3 regions of the Brachybacterium sp. AOP43-C2-M15 genome follow, and region 2 is predicted to be linked to each of the others. Evidence: predicted binding sites of a transcription regulator. Region 2 holds the regulator's gene; each other region holds the start of a gene.
What was found. The regulator LexA, encoded in region 2, represses DNA repair genes until DNA is damaged. The targets are predictions, from matches to a motif close to TCGAACANNTGTTCGA.
Positions count from the first base shown of each region.

Region 1: a site for LexA is predicted at 4,386-4,401, ahead of ACT3SP_RS14885 (HNH endonuclease signature motif containing protein). Genes of this name have one in related genera too.
Region 3: a site for LexA is predicted at 3,048-3,063, ahead of ACT3SP_RS06100 (DUF222 domain-containing protein). Genes of this name have one in related genera too.

Region 1 covers NZ_JBQSWB010000014.1:17,221-24,674, reverse strand. Annotated here, with positions in the region: gene rnc (ribonuclease III) at 1-437, opposite strand, end outside; gene ACT3SP_RS14905 (YceD family protein) at 437-1,039, opposite strand; gene coaD (pantetheine-phosphate adenylyltransferase) at 1,070-1,561, opposite strand; gene ACT3SP_RS14895 (DUF3224 domain-containing protein) at 1,638-2,018, opposite strand; gene ACT3SP_RS14890 (GNAT family N-acetyltransferase) at 2,038-2,610, opposite strand; gene ACT3SP_RS14885 (HNH endonuclease signature motif containing protein) at 2,629-4,314, opposite strand; gene rsmD (16S rRNA (guanine(966)-N(2))-methyltransferase RsmD) at 4,657-5,211, opposite strand; gene ACT3SP_RS14875 (ATP-dependent DNA helicase RecG) at 5,213-7,426, opposite strand.
Region 2 covers NZ_JBQSWB010000005.1:229,995-237,448, reverse strand. Annotated here, with positions in the region: gene ACT3SP_RS07630 (spermidine synthase) at 1-380, shown strand, start outside; gene ACT3SP_RS07625 (cold-shock protein) at 521-724, opposite strand; gene ACT3SP_RS07620 (proteasome assembly chaperone family protein) at 1,101-2,075, opposite strand; gene ACT3SP_RS07615 (HelD family protein) at 2,231-4,474, shown strand; gene nrdR (transcriptional regulator NrdR) at 4,679-5,161, opposite strand; gene ACT3SP_RS07605 (peptidoglycan-binding protein LysM) at 5,190-5,585, opposite strand; gene lexA (transcriptional repressor LexA) at 5,754-6,455, shown strand; gene ACT3SP_RS07595 (ATP-dependent DNA helicase) at 6,558-7,454, opposite strand, start outside.
Region 3 covers NZ_JBQSWB010000004.1:181,487-188,940, reverse strand. Annotated here, with positions in the region: gene ACT3SP_RS06105 (FAD-dependent monooxygenase) at 1-1,023, opposite strand, end outside; gene ACT3SP_RS06100 (DUF222 domain-containing protein) at 1,091-3,040, opposite strand; gene ACT3SP_RS06095 (response regulator transcription factor) at 3,429-4,070, opposite strand; gene ACT3SP_RS06090 (sensor histidine kinase) at 4,058-5,401, opposite strand; gene ACT3SP_RS06085 (VOC family protein) at 5,454-5,885, opposite strand; gene ACT3SP_RS06080 (SRPBCC family protein) at 5,885-6,370, opposite strand; gene ACT3SP_RS06075 (ArsR/SmtB family transcription factor) at 6,367-6,684, opposite strand; gene ACT3SP_RS06070 (SRPBCC family protein) at 6,764-7,216, opposite strand; gene ACT3SP_RS06065 (NAD-dependent epimerase/dehydratase family protein) at 7,243-7,454, opposite strand, start outside.

The DNA of each region.
Region 1 (7,454 bases), on a different contig from region 2:
CCGAGCGCGAGGTGGACGGCGCCGATCACGGCCTCGGTGGTGTCGGCGAGGATCGAGGCCTTGGCGCGACCGCCGGTGAGGTCCTCGCCGCGGCCGAGCCTCACGTAGGCGCCGAGGTCAAGCTTGGAGGCGATCACGGCGAGCGCGCGGGTGGACACGGTCGCGGCGCGACGCCGGGCCAGATCCCCCTCGGGCAGGGTGGGGTGGGCGGAGTAGAGATGCTCGGTGACCGCGAGCTGCAGCACGGCATCGCCGAGGAACTCGAGGCGCTCGTTGTGGGGCAGGCCGTCGTGCTCGTAGGAGTAGGAGCGGTGGGTCAGGGCCAGCTCGAGCAGCCCGGAGCCGGTGAGGTCCTCGCTCTGCGCGCCGTCCAGCGGCAGGCGCTCGAGCAGGCCCTGCGGGGCGGCGGCCTCGGTGGCGCGGCGCCTGCGGGCCATCAGGCCTCCTCGTTCTGCTGCTCGTCGTCCTGCTTCTCGTCGTCCTGCTGCTCCTCGTCGAACAGGCCCTTCAGCGCCGCGAAGCGGTCGTCGATGACGTCGTGGTGGTGGTCGGGATCGTCCTCCATCCGGGCGCCGCACTGGCCGCACAGGCCCGGGCAGTCCTCGCGGCACAGAGGGCGCTCCTCGGCGGCCATCGCGAGGGCGTCGCGCACCAGGGGGCCGAGGTTCACGTCGTCGTCCTCGAGGAGGACGGTGTCCTCCTTCTCCTCGGCCCTGACCTTCTCGGGGAACATGAACAGCTCGTCGATGCGGGCGGTGACGTCCTGCTCGACCGGGTCGAGGCAGCGGGAGCACTCGCCCTCGAGGTGGGCGACGGCGGTGCCGTGGACGTAGACGCCTTCGACCACGGACTCGAGCTCGGCCTCGACGGCGATCTCCTGGCCCTCGGGGACCTGCATCGCGATGCCGCCGGCCTCGCGGGCGGGGGCGGGGACGGCGCGCTCGACGCGGCGGTGCGATCCGGTGCGGCCGACGAGGTCGACCGCGTCGAACCGCAGAGCGGTGTCGAGCGTCGTGGAGCTGTCGTTCTCGGAAGTCATCGGGGTGGGTCCTTCGTTCGAGGGGGCTGTTCAGGATACGGCGGAGGCGGCGCGCAGCGCGTCCAGGGAGGGCGCGGGAAGCATGTCGGAGACATCACCCCCGAGGGCGTGCACCTCCCGCACGAGCGAGGAGGAGATGTGGGAGTAGGCCGTGTCGGTGAGCAGGAAGACGGTGTCGGTGCCAGCGAGGTGCCGGTTCATTCGGGCCATGGGCTCCTCGTAGGCGAGGTCGAGCTGGGAGCGCAGCCCGCGCACCACGGCCTCGGCGCCCACCTCGCGGCAGAAGTCGACCAGCAGCCCTCGGGGAAGCGTGCGGACCTCGACGCTCGCGTCGAGGCCGTCCTGGACGAGGGTGCGGGTGATCGCACCGGTGCGGGCCTCGAGGTCGAGCGTCCCCTTCTTCGAGGGGTTGTGGGAGACGGCGATGATCACGCGGTGGCCGAGGGCGGCGGCCCGGCGGGTGAGATCGAGGTGTCCCAGGGTGAAGGGGTCGAACGAGCCGGGCAGGACGACGGTGCTCATGGCGTCACTCTAGTGGGGCGTCACTCCGGTGGGCGTCACGCCGCTGCGCCCCTGCCCGCGGGGCCGGGCCGGCATCTCATGAGAGCTCGAGGGTCACCTGGTGCACGCCGTCCTCGTCGATGGTGCCGATGACGAGGGTGCCGGTGGCGCCCTCGAGCTCGCCGGTGCCGGAGCCGGGGGCGAGCACGTAGTGCAGGACGGGCTCCCCGGCGTCCATGATGCCCAGCTGCTGGAGGGCGACGGTGCCGCGGCGCCCGTCGATGGCGCCCTCGAAGGTCTCGGACGCGATGTAGCCGGCGCTCCCGCTGGCCGGGTCGCCGGCGGTGAGCATGAGGCCGTGGGAGGTTCCCTCGAGGCCACCGGTCCAGGTCTTGACGAGGTCGAAGCGACCGTCGGCACCGGGGAGCGCCTCGGCGGGGGTCATCTGCACGGTGAAGGATCCGGTGAGAGTGGTCATGGCTCCAGTCTCCGCCCCGTCAGCGGGAGCGTCCACGGTATTCCGAGGCGAGCAGCGCATAGGACATGCCGTCGAGCCAGCGTCCGCTGCGGTGCAGGGACTCCTCGCGGAAGACGCCCTCGAGACGGAGCCCGATCTTCTCCATCACGCGACGGGAGGCGTGGTTCTCGGCAAAGCAGGAGGCCTCGATGCGGCGCACCCCGAGTCCGTCGATCGCGAGGTCGAGGAGGGCGGCGGCGAACTCGGTGCCGAGGCCCTGGCCGTGCGCGGCGGGGTCGAGCACCCAGCCCAGCTCGGCCTGCTGCCCCTCGGCCTGTGCGCGCACGTCCGCCTGGGACCATGCGTCCTGACGCTCGACCTTGCCGCTGGCGACGATGCGCCCGTCCCGCAGGCCGACGATGCAGCTCGCCAGCGTCCCGTCCCACCACCGCTGATGCTCCTCGAGCGTGGGGCTGAGGGTGGTCGTCCACTCCTGCACCTCGGGCCTGCGGTACCAGGGCCACACCGCGGCGGCATCCTCGGGGAGTCCGCGGCGCAGCTCGAGCCGGTCGGTGGGCAGGGGCCAGTCGAGGTCGTCGAGGGTGAGGGCCATGGGGTCAGGCTACGTCCGTCAGAACGGTGGCGCGCCCTGCCCGGGCGGCGGTGGGAGCGGTGGTGGACCGGTATCGCGCTCCTCCTCGTACTGGGGGTCGGAGTAGTACGCGAGCAGGTGCATCCCCCATCGCTGCGCCTCCTCGCGATCGGCGGCCTCGGCCGGTGACTCGTCGAGGACCCCGAGACGGGTCAGGGCCTCGAACTCCTCGTCGTCGAGGTGTCGCTGCCAGGCGTCCTGCAGGAGGTCGGCGAGCTCGCGCGTGACGAGATCGGTGTTCTGAGCGACCTCGCACACGGCGATATCGCCCACTCGCCAACGGGTGCCCTCGGTGCCCTCCTCTCGTACGGGGTCGAGTCGGCCCGCGGACTTCATCCGGTGGTGGGTGCGACACAGCCGGTGCAGGTTCTCGATCCTGGTCGGTCCTCCGCGAGAGGGATGCTCGAGGTCGAACTCCTCGATGTGGTCCGCCTCCCCGACGGTCATGACGTTGCGGGTGCAGCCGGGGACCGCGCAGACGGGGTCGATCAGGCGGAGGTTCTCGGCCATCGCGCTCGTGGAGCGGTAGGTCTGCGAGGCCGATGCCGCGTAGGCGCCCTTGATCGGGTGGGTGAGCACCCGTTCGAAGGCAGGGGCCCTGGCCACGAGCTCACGCGCCATGCGCGGCGGGATCGGGACGGTGCCGTCCAGCGTCGCGGGGGCGCTGGAGAGGCCCAGCAGGGTCAGCACCGGCACCACCACGGAGATCCGGAAGGCGGGCTCGGGCACCTCCACCGGACCGGTCTCCAGCATCGATCGCACCGCCACCGCGTACTGGAGGGCGGCGAGCGTCATCTGGCGCCCTTCGCGGGCGACGTCCCCGTCGAGGTCGAAGGGGATCGGGGCACCGTCCTCGAGCGCTCGGCGCTGGGCGTCCTGGACGCTGCGCGCGGCGGCGTCCAGGCGCCGTCCGAGGACGATGATCTCGGGGATGGGCCCGCGCACGGTGAGGCAGGCGGTGCCGTCCCCGTCCTGCGAGGGCTGGACGGAGACGCTGCGCTGCTCGCGCGGGGACTCGTGGACCGCGGATCTGCCGAACCACTCGACCAGGAGGCGCAGCTCGCGGTAGAAGCGCTCGACGTCGATCGAGTCCAGCTGCCAGAGGGCGACCCGTTCGTCGACCTGGTGCCGCTGGTGCGAGGTCAGGCGCAGCACGCTACGGAGGAGCCACTCGAACCACTCCGCGGGAAGTGCTCCCTCCTCGACCCGGGCGAAGCAGGCCGGGAGATCCGTGACGGCGATGTGGGCGTCACGGAGGCGGTCCTCGCCGCGGGGGAGCTTGGCCCGCAGCCCCGCGGCGGCCGCGAGCGCGTTCAGAGCCTTCTCGTCGCCCTCGTCCTCCTCGGACCAGAGCGAGGCGAGGTCCCGCATCTCGGCGACGTAGAAGGCGGCGTGCTCCTGCCGACGACGGCGGAAGATCCGCAGGACCGTCTCCGCCTCGGCGGACTGCGGAGCGACCTCTGCGCGGCCGACGACGGCGTGCGGGGTGAGCTCCGTGCGGGCGCGCACCCGGCGGCGCGGCGGCTCGCCGGGGCGGACGGGGAGCGCGACCGGTCCCGGGCCCTCGGGCAGGGCAGGGACGGGGAGCTGGCGCGGGGGCGGGAGCGGGGCGCCGTCGGGCGCGGCGGCATCCGAGCGGGCGGAGACCCGGCGAAATCGTCCCATGACCCCTCCCCTCGTTCCCTCGACGATCGCGGAGCGCCGACCTCGGACCCGCTTCCCGACCCTCCCCATTTTAGAACGTACGGTCGACTTGCGCCAGAGCACGGCGAGATATCCGCACATCTGTGGACGACCATGGGCGGTGGAGGAAGCGTCACATGATCCACATTCCGCCCACATCCTGTGGATACTCCCAGGTCACATAGCGCACGGGGAATCCGTGCCGGCGCCGCCGACTTCCCTCCCGAGCTGAGGATCCCCGAGAATGCGCAGGGCGCACACGACGCCCCGAAAAGGCATATTCTGCGACGCAATGCAAGGCCCGCCGAAAAATGTGGACAATCCTCAGGCCGGTCCACCGAACTGCAGCACGGTCTCGCCGTAGGTCTTCGTGCCGTCGTCCGCCCACCCCTCGGGCCAGACCAGCGGGCGAGTGCGCGAGGAGCGCTCCGCGACCACGAGCGCCTCGTCCGTGAGCGCGGGACGCAGCGTCAGCAGCAGCTGCTCGAGCGCCTCGGTGGGCACGTCGTAGGGCGGGTCGAGGAAGACCAGGGTCGTTCCGTGGCCGGCGAGCGAGCCGGCGACGGTCGCCGCTCTCCCGGCCCGGATCTCGGTGCGCTCGGCGAGGCCCAGCTCCGCGGCGGTGCGACGCAGCTGCTTCACCGTCGGCGAATGGATCTCCACCAGAAGCGCGTGATCGGCGCCGCGCGAGAGCGCCTCGAAGGCGAGCGCGCCGGTGCCGGCGTAGAGGTCGAGGACGCCGGCGCCGGCGAGCGCTCCCCAGCCCTCGAGACGGTTGAACAGCGCCTCGCGCACCTTGTCGGAGGTGGGACGGGTGCCCTTGCCGGGCGGGCCGGGGATGGTGCGGCCGCCGAGGCTGCCGGAGACGATGCGCGGCATGTCAGCTCCTCTCCACGTCGGGGTCGGCGTCGCGCAGGCGCTCCTCGACCGCCCCGGCGAGGGCCGGATGGGCGGTGAGCTCGGGGTCGGCGGCGACCACGGCGAAGGCGTCCTCGCGGGCCTGCTCGATCGCGCGGGCGTCCCGCAGCACGTCGAGGTGCTTGAGGGTGCGCTGCAGGCCGGACTGCTCCTCCCCCACCAGGTCGCCGGCGCCCCGACGGCGCAGGTCGAGCTCGGCCAGGGCGAAGCCGTCGGGGGCCTCGGCGATGCGCTGCAGGTGCTGGGAATGCGCCTGATCGGGCTCGGCGCTGGTGTCGAGGAAGGCGATGCCGGCGTGCTCGCCGCGGCCCACGCGGCCGCGCAGCTGGTGCAGCTGGGAGACGCCGAACCGCTCGGCGTCCAGGATCACCATCACCGAGGCGTTGGGCACGTCGACCCCCACCTCGATGACGGTCGTGGAGACCAGCAGATCGATCTCCCCGCGCCCCATCCGCTCCATGACCTCCTGCTTCTCTTCGCCGCTCAGCCGCCCATGGAGAACGGCGAGGCGGGCGCCGGCGAGCTCGGGCCGCTCGGCGAGCCGGCGGACGGTCTGCAGCACGCCGCGGGCGGGCTCGAGCGGGGGCGCCTTCTCCCTGCCCTCCTCGTCGAGAGCCGGCGGGGCCGGGGCGTCCGCCTCCTCCTCGTCGATACGGGCGCAGACCACGAACACCTGGCGCCCCGCGGCGATCTCCTCCGCGGCACGCTGCCACATCCGCGTCACCCAGCTCTCGACCTTCTCGTGGACCACGAAGCTGGAGACACCGGCCCGGTGCCCGGGGCTCTCGCGCAGCGTGAGCACATCGAGATCGCCCACCGTGGCCAGAGCGGCGGTGCGCGGGATCGGGGTCGCCGTCATGACGATCACGTGGGGGCTCTGCCCGGATGGGCCCTTCGCACGCAGGCGCCGGCGATGGTCCACCCCGAAGCGGTGCTGCTCGTCGATCACCGCGAGGCCCAGGGAGGCGAACTCGACGCCCTCGGTGAGCAGCGCATGGGTGCCGACGACGATGCCGGCCTGTCCCGAGGTGACGTCGAGCAGCGTCTCCCGCCGATGGGCGGTGCGCTGGGAGCCGGTGAGCAGACGCACCCGGGTCGCCTCGGGGTGGGCGTCGAGCTGTCCGGCGCGGGAGAGCTCGCCGAGCAGGGTGGTGAGGGTGCGGTGGTGCTGCTCGGCGAGCACCTCGGTGGGGGCCAGCAGCACGGCCTGATGGCCGGAGTCCACCGCGCGGAGCATGGCACGCAGGGCGACGACGGTCTTGCCGGAGCCGACGTCCCCCTGCAGCAGGACGCTGGTGGGGTGGCCGTTGCCGATGCGCTCCTCGAGCTTCGCGCCGATCTCCCGCTGCCCGTCGGTGAGGGCGAAGGGGAGCCGCTCGTCGAACAGGCCCTGCAGCGGGCCCTCGGCCGCGAGGACGGGGGCGGGGGTGCGCTCGTCCTGGGCGCGGCGCTGGGCGAAGATCGTCTGCAGGACGAAGGCCTCCTCGTAGCGGAGGTGGGCCATGCCCCGGCGGGTGTCCTCGACGGTGAGCGGGAGGTGGACCCGGCGCACGGCCTCCTCGAGCGGGGACAGACCACGGCGGGCGAGGGCCTCGGCGGGGACCGGGCGGGAGAGCGAGCCCGCGTACTCGAGCCCCTTCTCGGTGGCCGATCGCATGGTGGCCTGAGCGATGTTCTGGCGCAGCGGGTAGACCGGGCGGGGGCGCTGGGCCCAGGCGCGGCCCTCGTCGGTGTCCTCGACCGGTTCGTAGTCCGGGTGGGTGAGCTGCAGCGCCTTGCGATAGCCGTCGTAGCCGACGGTGCCGCGCACGAGGATCCGGGCGCCGATCGGGAGTCGGCCGCGATGCCACTGGACCTGGTGCTGCTTGGTGAGGAAGAAGGTGAGCGGGAGGGAGTCGGTGCCGTCGGAGACGGTGACCTCGAGGACGAAGCCGTGCCGGCTGCGCATCGCCCGGTCGCGCACCGACTCCACCTCGACGATGGCGCTGACCTCCTCGCCCTGGTGGATCTCGCGCAGGGAGCGCAGCGGGGCGGGGACCATGTAGCGCCGAGGGGCGAAGCGCATCATGGTGTCCAGGTCGCGCACCCCGAAGGACGCCATCGCCCTGGACTCCTTGGAGACCAGCAGCTCCGAGAGCGGCATCGAGCCCCGGGCGGACTCCTGCCTCCTGGCCATGCGGACCTCTCCTCGTGCTCGGCGATCG
Region 2 (7,454 bases):
TCGACGTGCTGGTCCGGGACGTCTTCTCCGGCTCGCTGACACCGCCGGAGCTGATCACCGCGGAAGCCGCCGGCCATGCCGACCGCGTGCTGCGGGAGGGCGGCCTCTACCTGGCCAACTGCGCGGCGCCGCCGGGCACCGGACTGATGGCCGACGAGGTCGCGACCCTGGCCTCGGTGTTCGCGCACGTCGGCGTCATCGCGGAGCCCGCGCACCTGTCGGGGAAGCGGCGGGGCAACTGCGTCCTCGTGGCCTCCCAGCGGCCGTTCCCGGAGGGGATCGATCGTGACCTGCGCTCCGATGCGGTCTCCGTGCGCCTGGCCCGGTCGGCGCAGGTCGAGGCCCTCGCCCGCGCCGGCCGTGTGCTCGTCGGCACCTGACGCCCCGGCGCGGTGCCGGTCCGTGTGAGGGGCGCCTCCGGCCGTCCCGCCGACGGGGCGGTCGCCCCCCTCGCAGAACGACGGACCGGGCAGGAGCACGATGCTCCTGCCCGGTCCGTGAGTTCACGGGATCTGCGTGATCAGAGAGGGCGGACCTGCTCGGCCTGCGGCCCCTTGTCCCCCTGGCTGACCTCGAACTCCACACGCTGACCTTCGTCGAGCGCACGGTAGCCGTCCATGTCGATCTTGCTGTGATGCACGAAGACGTCTGCGCCGCCTCCGTCGATCTCGATGAATCCGTAGCCCTTTTCGGCGTTGAACCACTTGACCGAGCCCTGTGCCATACCTGTCACCTTCTGTGTCGTCCATCATCGGTCGCACGACGCGACCGCGGTGCCGCGTGAAGCCGTCCCCCGCCGGAGCGGGTGGCGCATTGGTGCGTGCCGTACTGCTGTGCCGAGGCACCGTCGTCGGACTGTCCTGCTGGACCTGCATCACCGCAACGCCGCCATTCTGTCACGATCGTGGCCCGGTTCACACGGAGTTGCTCGTGGGCCGGTCACGAAGAGATAACGAACTTGCTGGGCCGACTCCCGAACGGCCGCAGGAGCAGGCGCGATCGGGAGTCCGAGCGCGACCGGGCGCCCGGGACCCACGCCGCATCGCGGTCCGCGCCGAGAGCCGCACCGCCGGACGGCGGCGCCGGAGGGGATGAGGGCCTCACCGGCCGGGCGGTTCCTCGGGGGAGTCGCCGTCGTGATCGGCGAGGAAGCGCTCGAAGTGCTCCCCGATCTCGTCAGCCGTGGGGAGGTCCATCGTGGTCGCGAGCGAGGTCGCGTCCCCGCCCTCGCTCAGCGAGTCGTACTGCTCCTCGAGCGCGCCGACGATCTGCCGCACCTCTCCGTTCTGGGCGAGGGTCCCCTGAAGGGCGACCGTCGCCGCATCGGTGAGGTCCCCGAGGTGCACGAGGGGGAGGTCGAGATCGGCGGCCTCGCTGACCCGCCGCAGCAGTGCCAGCGCCCCGGCCGGGAAGTCCGTGCGCGTCAGGTAGTGCGGGATCTGCGCCGCATAGCCCATCGCCGGATGCGCGGCCCGACCCAGCCGGTGCTCCAGGAAGGCGCTGAAGGCGGCGGGGATGATCAGCTCGGTCCCGCCCTCGTCGTCCTCCGGCGCGGTCCCCGGTGCCGGGGTGGGGGCCGCGCCCGGACGGCCCAGGAGCGCGGGATCGTTCGCATGGGCGAACAGCCCGATGGGGCGGGTGTGGGGCACCGCCATCGGGACCGCCTGCATGCCGACCACCCGCTCGACGTCGAAGTACTCGACCAGGTCGGTCAACGCCTCGGCGAGCCGCCGCCACTGCAGGTCGGGCTCGGGCCCGTCGAGGAAGAGGAAGGGGCGGTCCTTCTCGTCGTACATCAGCGAGAGCGTCAGCTCCGGCATCTCCACCTCGACGTAGGAGGTGCCGTCGAAGGTCGCGTGCGGTCGGGCGCCGCGGTAGTCGATCAGCTCGTCGGTCTCGAAGGAGACCAGGCGCAGGTGCCTCAGCTCGTCACGCAGATAGGTGGAGGCGATGCGGCAGGCATTGCCCGCATCGACCATCCCTGGCAGCGCATGGACGAGCGTGAGCCCGGTGCGCGGAACCGCCTCGAGGACCTCGGTGGCCTCGAACCGGTAGAGATCACGGGGATCGCGCATCGCGGTCTCCTCCCTCGCGGCCGTCCGGATATCGATGACCTGATGGCACGCGCACCCAGGCCCGTCCACCATAATGGACCACTGTGCTTCGCCGCCCAGGGGTTCATCCGGAGGTCGGCGCAGTGTGTGGACGAACAGGCGGAGAGGCAGGGGCCGTGGAGGACGCTGAGGAACAGATCGCCCGGGAGATCGCGCGCGAGCAGGCGTACGCCGACCGGCTCTACCAGCGGCTGGACGAGCTGATCGCCCAGGTCGAGGGGAACCTCGACCAGATCCAGGCCTCGCAGCACGCGTCGACCCACCAGAACCGCTCCGAGCGGGACTCGTTCCTCGCGCTGTACGAGGACCGCCTGGCGCTGCTGCGCTCGGTCGCGCGCTCGGTGGTGTTCGGCCGACTGGACATGGACGACGCCGCCCGTCATTACATCGGCCGGATCGGGCTGTTCACGCCCGAGCGGGAGCAGCTGCTGGTGGATTGGCGCGCGCCCGCCGCCTCCGCCTTCTACCAGGCCACCAGCACCCAGCGTCACGGGGTGAGGCTGCGGCGGCACCTCGTCAACCGCGGCCGCACCGTGACCGGCCTCGAGGACGACGTGCTGGACCAGTCCGTGCTCGACGATGGGGCGCACGACGTCGTCCTCCAGGGCGAGGGAGCGCTGCTCGCCGCGGTCTCGGGACGGCGCACGGGCCGTATGGGTGACATCGTGGCGACGATCCAGGCCGAGCAGGACCGCATCATCCGTGCGGAGAACCGGGGCGTGCTCGTGGTCCAGGGCGGGCCGGGGACCGGGAAGACCGCGGTCGCGCTGCATCGGGCCGCCTACCTCCTCTACACCCATCGTCGCCGTCTCGAGCACACCGGCGTGCTGATCATGGCGCCGACGACCGGCTTCCTGCGCTACATCGAGCGGGTGCTGCCCAGCCTCGGCGAGTCCGGGGTCGTGATGCTCACCCCGGGAGAGCTGTTCCCGGGGGTGGAGACGTTCCGGCACGACGAGGACGAGGTGGCCCGGATCAAGGGCGACATCGCGATGGCGGAGCTGATCTCGCGCGCCGTGAAGCAGCGTCAGCGCATCCCCGAGGAGGATCTCCGCCTGCGCATCGACGGCACGCCGATCACCCTCACCCGGGAGGCGGTGCGCTCCGCGCGGCGAGAGGCGCGCGCCTCCCACAAGCCGCATAACGCGGCGCGGGCCGTCTTCGTGCGAGCTGCGATGGAGCGCCTGGTGGAGAGCTACGAGAAGGCCCTGCGCGCTCGCGGGCACACCGTGGTCCCCGAGGACCGCCCCGACCTGCTCGCCGACCTCCGTCACGATCCCGAGGTCAAGCGCCGCCTCAACCTCGCCTGGCTGCCCTACACGCCCCAGGGCTTCCTGCGGATCCTGCTCTCGCGTCCCGATCGTCTGCGCGCCGCCGCGCCGCGCTCGCTCGTGGAGCGGGTCGATCTGCTGGTGCGCCCCAAGGACGCGCCATGGACGGTCGAGGACGTCCCGCTGCTGGACGAGGTCGCCGAGCTGCTCGGTGAGGACTCCGCTCCGGCAGAGGCACGGGCGCGCGACGACGCCGAGCGGCGGCGGTCCGACGTCGAGTACGCCAGGAAGGTCATCGAGAACATCGACACCTCGGGAATCGTGCGCGCCGAGGACCTGGCCGACCAGGTCAGCCAGGTGCGGGACGGCAGGACGCTCGCCGAGCGCGCCTCCGCCGAACGCAGCTGGACCTACGGCCACGTGGTCGTCGACGAGGCGCAGGAGCACTCCCCCATGAGCTGGCGGGCGCTCATGCGTCGCGCCCCCACCAAGTCCTTCACCGTGGTGGGCGACGTCGCCCAGACCTCCTCGGCCGGAGGCACCGACTCCTGGTCGTCCGCCCTGGCCCCCTACATCCAGGACCGGCTGCAGGTCGAGCACCTCACGGTCAACTACCGGACCCCGAGCAGGATCATGGACCGTGCGGTGGCGATGGCCCAGGCGCACCGCCTTCCCGTGACCCCCGTCAGCTCCGTGCGCGAGGGGGATCGCGATCCCCGCATCGAGCACGCTCCGGAGCCGGAGCTCGCCCGACGCGCCGCCGAGGCCACGGCCGCGGTCCACGAGGAGCGGCTGGGACGACTCGCCGTCATCGCCGCCGAGGAGCGGATCGGCGACGTCGCGGCCGCCCTGCGCGTCCGGGAAGGGCTGCCCGCCGTCGGGATGGGCTCTGCGGGCGTGGACGACGAGATCGCGGTCATGACCGCCCAGGACGCCAAAGGACTCGAGTTCGACGCCGTGGTGATCGTGGAGCCGGCGGAGCTGATCGACGCCCACGGGGCGGGCGATCTCTACGTCGCCATGAGTCGCCCCACCCAGCACCTCGGGGTCGTCCACGCCCGGGAGCTGCCGCCCGGCGTCTCGGGGTGACGCGCCCGTCGGCACACATCGCGCCGCACGGAGCAGGGGCTCTCGCCGCACGACCCGGGACGAGGATCGGCGGCCGTGGCTTCCCCTCCACGACCGCCGATCAGGTGTGCACTGCGTGAGTGCACGGGGCACATCTTATGCACAGGATCCCGCCGGGCCGAACCGGATCCACGAATTCACCGGATCCGCACCGGCCCGGACCCGTCAGAGAGCCGGCTCCTCCGCAGGCGCGACACCCTCGCGGCCCTCGGCGCGCAGCCGCGCGATCGCGGCCTCGAAGTCCCCGAGGGAGTCGAAGTCCTGGTAGACGCTCGCGAAGCGGAGATAGGCGACGACGTCCAGATCCTGCAGCGGCTGCAGGATCGCCAACCCCACCTGATGGGCGTCGATCTCTGCCAGCCCGCTCGAGCGGATGCTCTCCTCCACGCGTTGGGCGAGCAGGGCCAGCTGGTCGTCGCTGACAGGGCGGCCCTGACAGGCCTTGCGCACACCGGAGATCACCTTCGCCCGGCTGAACGGCTCGCTCACGCCGGAGCGCTTGAGCACCGACAGCGATGCGGTCTCCGAGGTCGAGAAGCGCCGGGAGCAGTTGGGGCACTGGCGGCGGCGGCGGATCGTCGCGCCGTCATCGGACGTGCGCGAGTCCACGACGCGCGAATCGGAATGGCGACAGAACGGGCAGTGCATCCGCCCAGGGTACCGGCAAGCCCTCCGCTCAGCGGCTGCTGCTCTCCTGCCCCGGCAGCTCGATCTCCTGCCCGGTGGTGACGCGACCGGTGGGGAGCTGGTTGATGCTGCGGACCTCGGCGACGAACTCCTGCTCGCTCATGCCCTCGGGGGCGAACTCCTCCGCGTAGCCCCACAGGGTGTCCCCGGCCTCGACGGTGACCGTCGTCGGCCGGGACTCGTCGGAGCCGGCGAGCGCCGAGGACAGATCGACCGTGAGCAGCACGGCGGCGGCGACCAGCAGTCCGAGGAGGAACGCGAGAGTGGTGACCAGCAAGCGGCCGCGCCGCGTCGGCTCGAGTCGAACGCGCGCTCGAGAGGATGCCTCGACCTGCGGCTCGCGCTCGCGGGGGAAGGCAAGGACCGTGGCGGTGGCGGTACGCATATCCGAACTCCTGTTCGATCGAAACTCTGTGCGACTCTAGCCCCGCTCGACGCGACACGCAAGAGAAACCTCGAACACATGTTTGGCTTCCGACGTCCGTCGCCCTACGCTGGGGCACAGGACAACGGAACCGCGAGGGTCCGACAGACGACGCCAGGAGGCCCCACGATGACGCCGAGCACCCCCAAGCCGATCCGGGCCCGCGGCGACGCCCCGGCCGATGAGCGCACCGAGGGGCTCACGCGACGGCAGCGCCTCATCCTGGAGACCATCAACGACGCCGTCTCCGCGCACGGCTACCCGCCCACGATGCGCGAGATCGGCGACGCGGTGGGGCTGACCTCGTCCTCCTCGGTGGCGCACCAGCTCCAGTCCCTCGAGCGCAAGGGGTTCCTGCGCCGCGACCCCAAGCGGCCACGGGCGATGGAGGTCGTGATGCCGGGGGCCGACGACGCCCCCGCTCCCGAGCTCGCCCCGGAGCCGGAGATCAGCCCGAACTCGGTGACGGTCCCGCTGGTGGGCCGCATCGCCGCAGGTGTCCCGATCACGGCCGAGGAGCAGGTCGAGGACGTCTTCACCCTCCCCCAGCGGCTGGTCGGCGACGGCGAGCTGTTCCTCCTGCAGGTGGTCGGGGACTCGATGATCGACGCCGCGATCTGCGACGGCGACTGGGTGGTGGTGCGCTCGCAGAGCACCGCGGAGAAGGGCGAGATCGTCGCGGCGATGATCGACGGCGAGGCGACGGTGAAGACCTTCGTCCAGCGTGACGACCACGTCTGGCTGATGCCGCACAACCCGGCCTTCGCGCCGATCCTCGGCGACCACGCCGAGATCCTCGGCAAGGTGGTCGCGGTGCTGCGCGCCGTCTGAGCGACGCGGGGCCGGTCCCCTCGTCGGCGGGGCCCGCGAGCCCCGCCGACGGGTCCCGGCCGCTGCCGCGCCAGGGACCGCCGGCGCCCCCTGGCGGCGGACTCAGGTGTCGGCGAGACGGCGCAGGGCGCCGAGGGCCACCTCGGGATCCGCAGTGGGCCACAGCGGCGGCATCGACTCCCGCAGGAAGCCCCCGTAGCGTGCTGTCGCCAGGCGCGGGTCCAGCACCGCGACCATGCCGCGGTCCTCGTGCGATCGGATCAGGCGCCCGGCCCCCTGGGCGAGCAGCAGTGCCGCATGCTGCGCGGAGACGGCCATGAAGCCGTTGCCCCCGCGCCGACCGATCCGCTCCTGCCGGGCGGCGGTGAGCGGGTCGTCCGGGCGCGGGAACGGGATCCGGTCGATCGTCACCAGGCGCAGCGAACGCCCGGAGACGTCCACCCCCTGCCAGAGGGTGAGGGTGCCGAACAGGCTGGCGTCCTCGTCCTCGCGGAAGGTGCGCACCAGGTTCGCCATCGAGTCCTCGCCCTGCACGGCGATCGTGAGATCGAGCCGGGCGCGGACGTGCTCCGCGGCGAGCTCGGCACCGCGGCGCGAGGAGAACAGGCACAGCGCCCCGCCGCGGGAGGCCTCCACCAGCTCCGTCAGGTGGTCCAGCATGGCCGGGGAGGGACCGTCGCGGCCCGGCTGCGGCAGATGGCGCGCGGTGTACAGGATCCCCTGGCGGCGGTACTCGAAGGGGCTGCCCACATCGAGCCCCGCCCAGGCGCTCGACGTCTCCAGGGGCGGCAGATCCTCGGCAGCGAGCCGATCGTGGCGGGAGAGGCCCACCTCGCCGGCCGCGGGCTCGAAGCGACCGCCCAGGGCAAGGGTCGCCGAGGTGAGTACAGCGGTGCGGTCCTCGAGGATCGCACCGCGCATGGCACCTGCCACGCTCAGCGGCGCGACCTGGATGCTCGAGCGTCCCGTCGCCTGCGAGTGCGAGATCGAGACCACGTC
Region 3 (7,454 bases), on a different contig from region 2:
CCACCTGACCCCGCCGAGCGTGCGGTCCCTCAGCGCGGCGTGATCGCTGGTCATCGCGATGGCCGCCACCATCCCGGAGGCCACCCGCCATCCCTGTCCCGGGAGCGTGCGCCGCTGTGCGAAGAGGGTCAGCGCTCGGCCCACGGAGCACGGCGCCTCACGGAGCGCCGCGGCCAGGGCGTCGGCGTCCTGCAGCGCGGTGTTCGCGCCGTGGCCCAGGTTCGGCGCCATCGCATGTGCGGCGTCGCCCAGCAGCACCACGTCCTCTCGCACCGGGATCAGCGGCGGGACCGTGTGGATGCCGTGCACGAGGGTGCGCTCCGGAGTGGCTGCGGCGAGGACGGTGTCGATCTCGTCCCGATGCCCGCCCACCACGTGACGCAGATGCGCGAGGTCCTCGGCACGGGACACGGTGCGGTGCACGGGGATGCCGGCGAACCAGTTGGTGCGCTCCCCGGCCAGTGGGGTGATGCCGAACAGCCAGCCGCGGCCCCACGTCTCGGAGATCTCGGGCGGAGGCACCTCCGCGGTGCCGCGCAGCACGGTGGCGCCATGGTCGCGGGCACGGGGCCGACCGGGCCAGCCCGAGCGCCGCGTCAGCGAGTGGACGCCGTCGGCGCCGACGAGGAGATCGGCGCCCGCGCGCAGGGGGCGGACGTCCTCGATTCGACGGCGGTGCGTGATCACGGAGCGCGGCAGAGCATCCTGCAGGATTCGCACCAGGTCCGAACGGGCGATGAGGAGGACGTCCCCGGCGGGCACGGTGGCGAGCACTCTGCCGTCGGCCGTGCGGAGCGTGCCCTTCTGCGGGGCTGCGGCGGCCGCGCGCACGGCATCCAGGACCCCGAGACGCTCCAGGACCCGCTGCGCGGAGCGGAACAGCCCGAGAGCGGTCCCGACGGCCGGGACGTCGAAGCGCTCGTCGATCAGGTCGACGTGATGCCCGTCGGCGGCCAGGAGGCCGGCGGCGGCGAGCCCGGACACACCGGCACCGAGGACGCGGATCGTGAGGGCAGGGGGCATGGATGCACTCCGTGGTCGAGAAGCGTGCTCCGACTCTATGCGGGCGGGACGCCATGTGGGCGGGACTCTACGTGGGCGGCCGGAACGGTGGGGCTGGCGGCGAGGACGGCGGTGCCGGCGGCGGCGGGTCCGACGGGATCGGCGGCGGATCCCCGTCGGGCGGACCGTCCGCGTCGAGGGCCGTGTCTGCGTCGTGCGGACCGTCTGCGTCGTGCGGACCGTCTGTGACGGGCGGAGCGACTGGGTCCGGTCGTCGCTCCTGCGGCCCCGTCGTCGCCGGGAGGTGCAGCGGCGGCGTGGTCGAGATCCCCTGCGCACCGTGAGGGCTGATCCAGAACCAGGCGGCTGGTGGTGACTGCGGGGACGCGGCGCGCTCGCCAGCGGCCGGTGCGTCCAGAGCGTCGGCACCGCTGGTGATGGCCGAGGCGTTCCGGGGGTCCGAGGAGCCCGTGGTGTCCGAGGAGCCTGTGGTGTCCGAGGAGCCCGTGGCCTCCGTGACGTCCTCCGCATCCTCCGCGCGATCCGCGTCCGCCGCGTCCTCCGCCTCCGTCGGGTCCGCCGGAGTCGCATCGAACCCGGCGATGTCCAGACCGGCGCCGTCGAGCGGTGCGATCACCCAGGACCCGTGCTCCTTGAGCAGGTTGCAGCGCACGCACAGCCCTTGGCCGTTCGCGTAGCTGGTGGGGCCGCCGCGATGTGACGGGACCACATGGTCCGCCTGCCGGATCTTCGCGTTGCACCACGGGGTGCGGCAGGTGGTGTCGCGCCACCGCAGGATCCTGGCCAACCCGGCGGGGAATGCCCTGGCCTGCGACTCCATCGCGATCAGATCGCACGTGCGCGGTTCCGAGTACACGCGCCGGTAGAACGCTGTGACCTCGTCGTCAGGATGCTCGGGCACCGTGTGCCGGAGATGCCCGGGCGGACGCCCGAGCAGTGTGTCCGTGACGATGTGCGCCGGGATCGATCCGTAGCCCTCGAGCTGCGCGCTCTGATCCTCGTCCTGTCGTCCCAGCAGCGCCGTGTCGGTCACGATGATGCCGACGTCGAGGCCGGGGGTCGGTCGGGGCCGGGAGGGAGCCTCGTCGGACCCCTCGGCCCGGTGCAGGATGGCATCGACCAGCAGATCCGCCTCGAGCGCGGGCACGGAGGTCTTCTCCCCGGCCGCACGCAGGGACTCCGCACGCGAGTTCAGGGACGTCATCATGCCCACGGCGTCGATGCCCCGGAGCACGGCGGTGACCCGGGCCATCCCGTTGGCCAGCGGCGTCATCGTGACGTGGCGCTCCCGCGCCGCCCGTTCGGCCCTCTCGCGGGAGGTCTCGGGCTCGAGCCTCTGGACCATCTGCTCGATGTCCGAGCGCAGTCGTCTGTGGCCCTTGCCCTGCAGGGTCCCGGGACTCTCCCGGATCATCTCGTCGACGCGCGTGCAGGTGGCGGGGGAGGCGCCGCGCAGCGCTGCGGCCACGGTGGTGGCCTGCGCCTCGGTGACGGACCCCTCCCAGAGGCCGTCGACGGTGCCGGGCATCTGCTGGACCAGCCGTCGGGCGGCGGCGAGGGAGAAGGAGGACGCGGCCGGCGACACGCGCCGAGCCAGGGCGATCTCCTGATTCGCTCCGCGTCCCTGCTCGGCGGCGGGGAACCCGCGCGCCTGGTCCTCCCGTCGGATCCGCTCCTCCGCGGCGACCTGCCACGCTGCGCCGACCGCGGCGAGGGAGGAGCGGAGGTGATCGAGCCCGCCGAGCACGGCGAGCGCCTCCGCGGGGGAGTCCGGGGCGGTGTCCGGGAGGGAGTCGCGCACGGAGCTCGTGCGGGTGAAGGCGACGAGCGTGGCGGAGACGATCTGCGCGAGCACGGTGCGCGCCCCGTCGCTCGCCTCGACCGCCGTGAGACGGGCGGCGACGGCGTCGAGGACATCCGTCGAGCGCGAGGCGGCCTCCCCGCGCCCGCCATCGTCCCGGCGCGGGGAGGCCTCGTCGGGCCGGGCCCCGTCGTCGCGCGGCGTCATCGAATCCATGCCGCGATCGTACGGAGATTCGATTGCGACCACCACCCTCGCCCTCGGGCGGTGGATAACTCCTCGGCTGTGGACGAGAATGTGGAGAAGGGGGCTCGGTGGAGGAGCGGTCGCGGACGGCGCGCTCCGTCGGCGACGGTGTCCGCACGACTCGAGAGTGTGAGGATCTGGCTGGTCGCGCGGAAGGAGGCTCCGCCTGAGCCGCGGGTCGCCCGCCGTCGCAGGGGCGGCGCGGGGTGGGCCTGGGCGTGATATCGAGAGGAATCTCCGCGACGATCACGCGAACGGCGACCGGATAGTACGTCAAGAGCGTCCTGAAGAATTGTGGAGAAGTCATCCCGGGGAGGAACGGTCCCGGTGTCGCCGCCCCGTCGGCGCTCCGGCGAGCTCAGCGCCCCAGCAGCGTCAGCACCGCCGTCACCCGGCGGTGCACGCTCGCGCTCTCGCTGAGCCCCAGCTTCGCGAACAGCCGCTGGGTGTGCTTCTCCACCGCGCCGCCGCTGATGAACAGCCGCTGCGAGATGCCGGCATTGGTCAGTCCTTCGCCCATCAGCTCGAGCACCTCCCGCTCGCGCGGGGTCAGCTCGTCCAGCGGGGTGCGTCGGCGCGAGGCGATCACCTGGCCCACCACGTCCGGGTCGATCGCGACGCCGCCGGCCGCCACCCGCTCGATGGATTCGAGGAAGGCGCGGATGTCGAACACCCGGTCCTTCAGCAGGTACCCCGTGGCGTGCTCGCCGGACTCGATCAGCTCGGTCGCATAGCCGACCACCACGTACTGGCTGAGCAGCACGATCGGCGCCTCCGGCCACTCCCGGCGGATCTCCTGCGCCGCGCGCAGCCCCTCGTCGGTGTGGCTGGGCGGCATGCGGATGTCGGAGATCACCAGGTCCGGTCGCAGCTCGAGCGCCCGCACCACCAGCTCGGTGCCGGTCGAGGCCGTGCCCACCACCTCGTGCTCCGCCTCCTCGAGCACCAGGCGCAGGCCCTCGCGGATCAGTGCGGAGTCGTCCGCGATCAGGACGCGCACGGGATCACCGCCTCCACGCGGGTTCCCGCCTCGGCGGGAGAGGTGACCGTGAAGCGGCCCTCGAGGGAGGCGACGCGGCCCGCGAGCCCGGCGAGACCGCCTCCGGTGCGCACCTCGGCGCCGCCGCGCCCGTCGTCCTCGATCCTCACCCGTGCATCATCCCCGACCCTCGCGACCTCCACCAGGACGCGGCCGGCCCCCGAATGCTTGGCGGCATTGGTCAGCGCCTCGGAGACGACGTAGTAGATGCCGATCTCGACGTGCTCGGGGAGGTCCAGCTCCGGGCACTCGACAGCGGTGGGCAGCGGGGAGATCGCCGCGAGCTCGGTGAGCGCGGCGGCGAGGCCGCGGTCCACCAGGATCGGCGGGGCGATGCCCCGGGAGAGCCGTCGCAGATCGTCCAGGGTGAGTCCCAGCTGCTCGCGGGTCTCGCGCAGCACGGTCTGGGCCTTCTCGGGGTCCCTGGCCGCGAGCGCCTCCACGCGGGCGAGGTCCATCGAGGCGCGCACCAGGCGCTGCTGCGGACCGTCGTGCAGATCGCGCTCGAGCCGGCGCAGGGCGGCGGATTCCGCGGAGCGGCCCGCGGCGCGGGACTGCTCGGTGCGCACCAGGCGCTGCTGCTCCTGATGCCGCGAGCTCAGCAGACCGCGGGCGACGCCCTGGTGCAGCGCGGTCAGGCCGCGCACCACCGGCCCGAGCGTGAGCAGGAACAGCAGGCCCACGCCGAACTGCATGGCCATCTCCGCCGGGAGCGTGAACGGCTCGGGGACCCCCAGCAGCGTGCCGAGGCCGTCGTTCGACGACGAGGGGAGCACGTTGTCCAGGACCAGGGTGGCGATCGGTCCTCCGAGGGTGGCGAACGCGCCGACGGTCCAGGCCAGGGCCAGCGGGAAGGTGATCAGCGAGAGCAGGAAGTTGACCAGCACCCACAGCGAGTCGAGCCAGTTCTGGGGATCGGTCAGCGGGGTGAGCAGGCGGCGGGTCCGACCGGCGCCGGCGGGGGCGCGCACCGGCGCGGGGGTCGGCAGGTCGGTGCCGAGGAACGAGGACTGCACCGCGCGCTCGGCCATCGCGAAGCCGCGGGCCACGAGCACTGCGAGCATCAGGATCGGCAGGCCCACCCAGACGATCACGGTGGAGGCACCGGCGGAGAGCAGGCCGAGGACGAGGGAGAATCCGATGGCTCCCAGCACCAGGGCGAGGAATCCGTAGGCGAGGAAGCGGCCGATGCGAGCGGCCCAGCGGCCGACGGACCAGCGCTCGGACGGTGGCGACGGTGCCGTGGGGGAGGGAGGGGCGTCGAGGGCGTCGGGCAGGGGCATCGTGGTCATGACTCCACTCTGGCGATGGATGCTCGCGCGCCCCATCCTGTCACCGGGTGGATCATTGTCGGGCTGGCCCGACGCCGGTGCTGCTCACGTCGCTGCCATCCGCCTCGGCGAGCGCCCGGGCGCCGTCCCACAGGGTGAGGCAGAAGGGGTGGCCGACGGGATCGGCGTAGACCAGGCAGTGGTCGGCGTTCGGCTGGGCGGCGTATCGGGTCGCTCCCGCCGCCAGCACCCGCGGCTCCGCGGCGGTCAGGTCGTCGACGAGGAAGTCGAGGTGGATCTGCATCGGAGGGTCGCCGGACGGCCAGCTCGGCGGCCGGAACTGGTCCACCTGCTGGAACCCGATCTCGGTGCCGGGGGTCCGGACGGTCGCGAAGCGGGCGTCACCCCGTGCGGTGCCGCCGGTGATCTCGGCGTAGAACCTGGCCAGGGCGAGAGCGTCCGGCGCGTTCACGGTGACGGCGTCGAGCGTGATGGCTGTCGACATCACGCCACGTCCGCGTCCTGGTAGGCGGAGATCAGCTCGTTCCAGCGGTCCTCCCAGAGGGACGGGAGGCCGACGAGGGAGCGCGCGAGGTCCTCGAGGTGTGCCTGCCAGCCCGCCCCGTGGGTGGGCAGCTCGGCCACGGGAAGGCCGCGCTCCTCGACCACCAGCCTGGTCCGCTCGCCCTCCTGGGTGAGCCACGCCTCGATCTGCGTCTCCCCGTCGGTCCCGGGGTCCGAGGTGAGTCGGAGGTGACGGGGCGGCTCGCAGGCGTCGATCCGCGCCGGGCCCGACCAGCCGCTGGTCCAGGAGGACCGGACGATCCCGCCGGGGCGCAGATCGCCCGAGACCTCGCCGATCCAGCGCGCGAGGCGCTCGGGCTCGGTGCAGGCGCGCCACAGGTCCTCGATGTCGGTGTCGTAGAGGTCCTCGACCCGTACGGCGCCTCGGGTGTCGTCGATCCGACGCATGCTGCCGATGATGGTCATCTCCGTGCCTTCTTCCCTCGGGCGATCTCGGTGTGGAGAGCGTCGAGCCGGTGCTCCCAGAGCGCGCGATACGTCCCGAGCCACTCGTCCAGCTCGGCCAGCGGCGCGGGGCGCAGGCTGTAGATCCGGCGCTGGGCGTCCTGCTCGACCTCGACCAGTCCGGCGTCCCGCAGCACCCGCAGGTGGCGTGACACCCCCGGCCGGGCGATGGGGAGCGCCTCGGCGAGCTCGCCGACGGTCGCCGGATGATCCCGGAGGATCTCCAGCACCGTGCGTCGATTCCCGTCGGCCAGGGCCTGCAGCACCGCATCCATGACCCGAATGTACCCGGCTGTGTACGTAACCGCAAGGGTACATAAAGAGCCCGAGGTCGGGCGGGTCGGCCCGGCGTCCTCAGGTCCGCTCGCAGATCTCCTTGAGCGTCGCGAGGTCCTCGGCGACGGCGGCGGCGTCCTCGGCGAACTCCTCCTCGCTCATGGCACCTCGGCGCAGGGTAAACACCACCTCGCAGCGCCCCTCCTCGAGCGGCATCACCCGCAGCGGATTCAGCACGGACTCGCCGGTGGGGAGCGTGACCGTGTGGTCCATGACCCCGTAGACGTTCTCGGGGACGAAGCTGACCAGCACCCGCCCCATCGGCGAGTTCATCGACCACTGCGAGACCTCCCGCTGCACCTCGCTGCCGGCGAGGCCCCCGGCCCAGCGCGGCAGGTTCCGCGGATCGCTCGCGTACTCGTAGACCTCGCGCCAGGGGCGCTCGATGACGACGTCGAGGTGGCGGGAGACGCCGGGGGCGCCCGGCTCGCGCTCGGCGGTGCGGTCGGTGGGCTGCTCGCTGTCGCTCATGGTCGCGAACCTAGCAGTCCCGACGGTCAGGGGGCGGCGCACTCCGAGGTGCTGACCGGTGCGATGGGGAGGTCGGCGGTGCGGCGCAGCGCCTCCTCCCACGGCGTCGCCGCGAGCCCCTCCTCGGTGGTGAGGACCCCCGGGTGCAGCACGCACGGCGCGTACCAGAGCTCGGAGATCCCGGCCAGCTCGCGCGCGAAGGTGCTCACGCCGCTCAGCGCGCGGACCGACCAGCGGG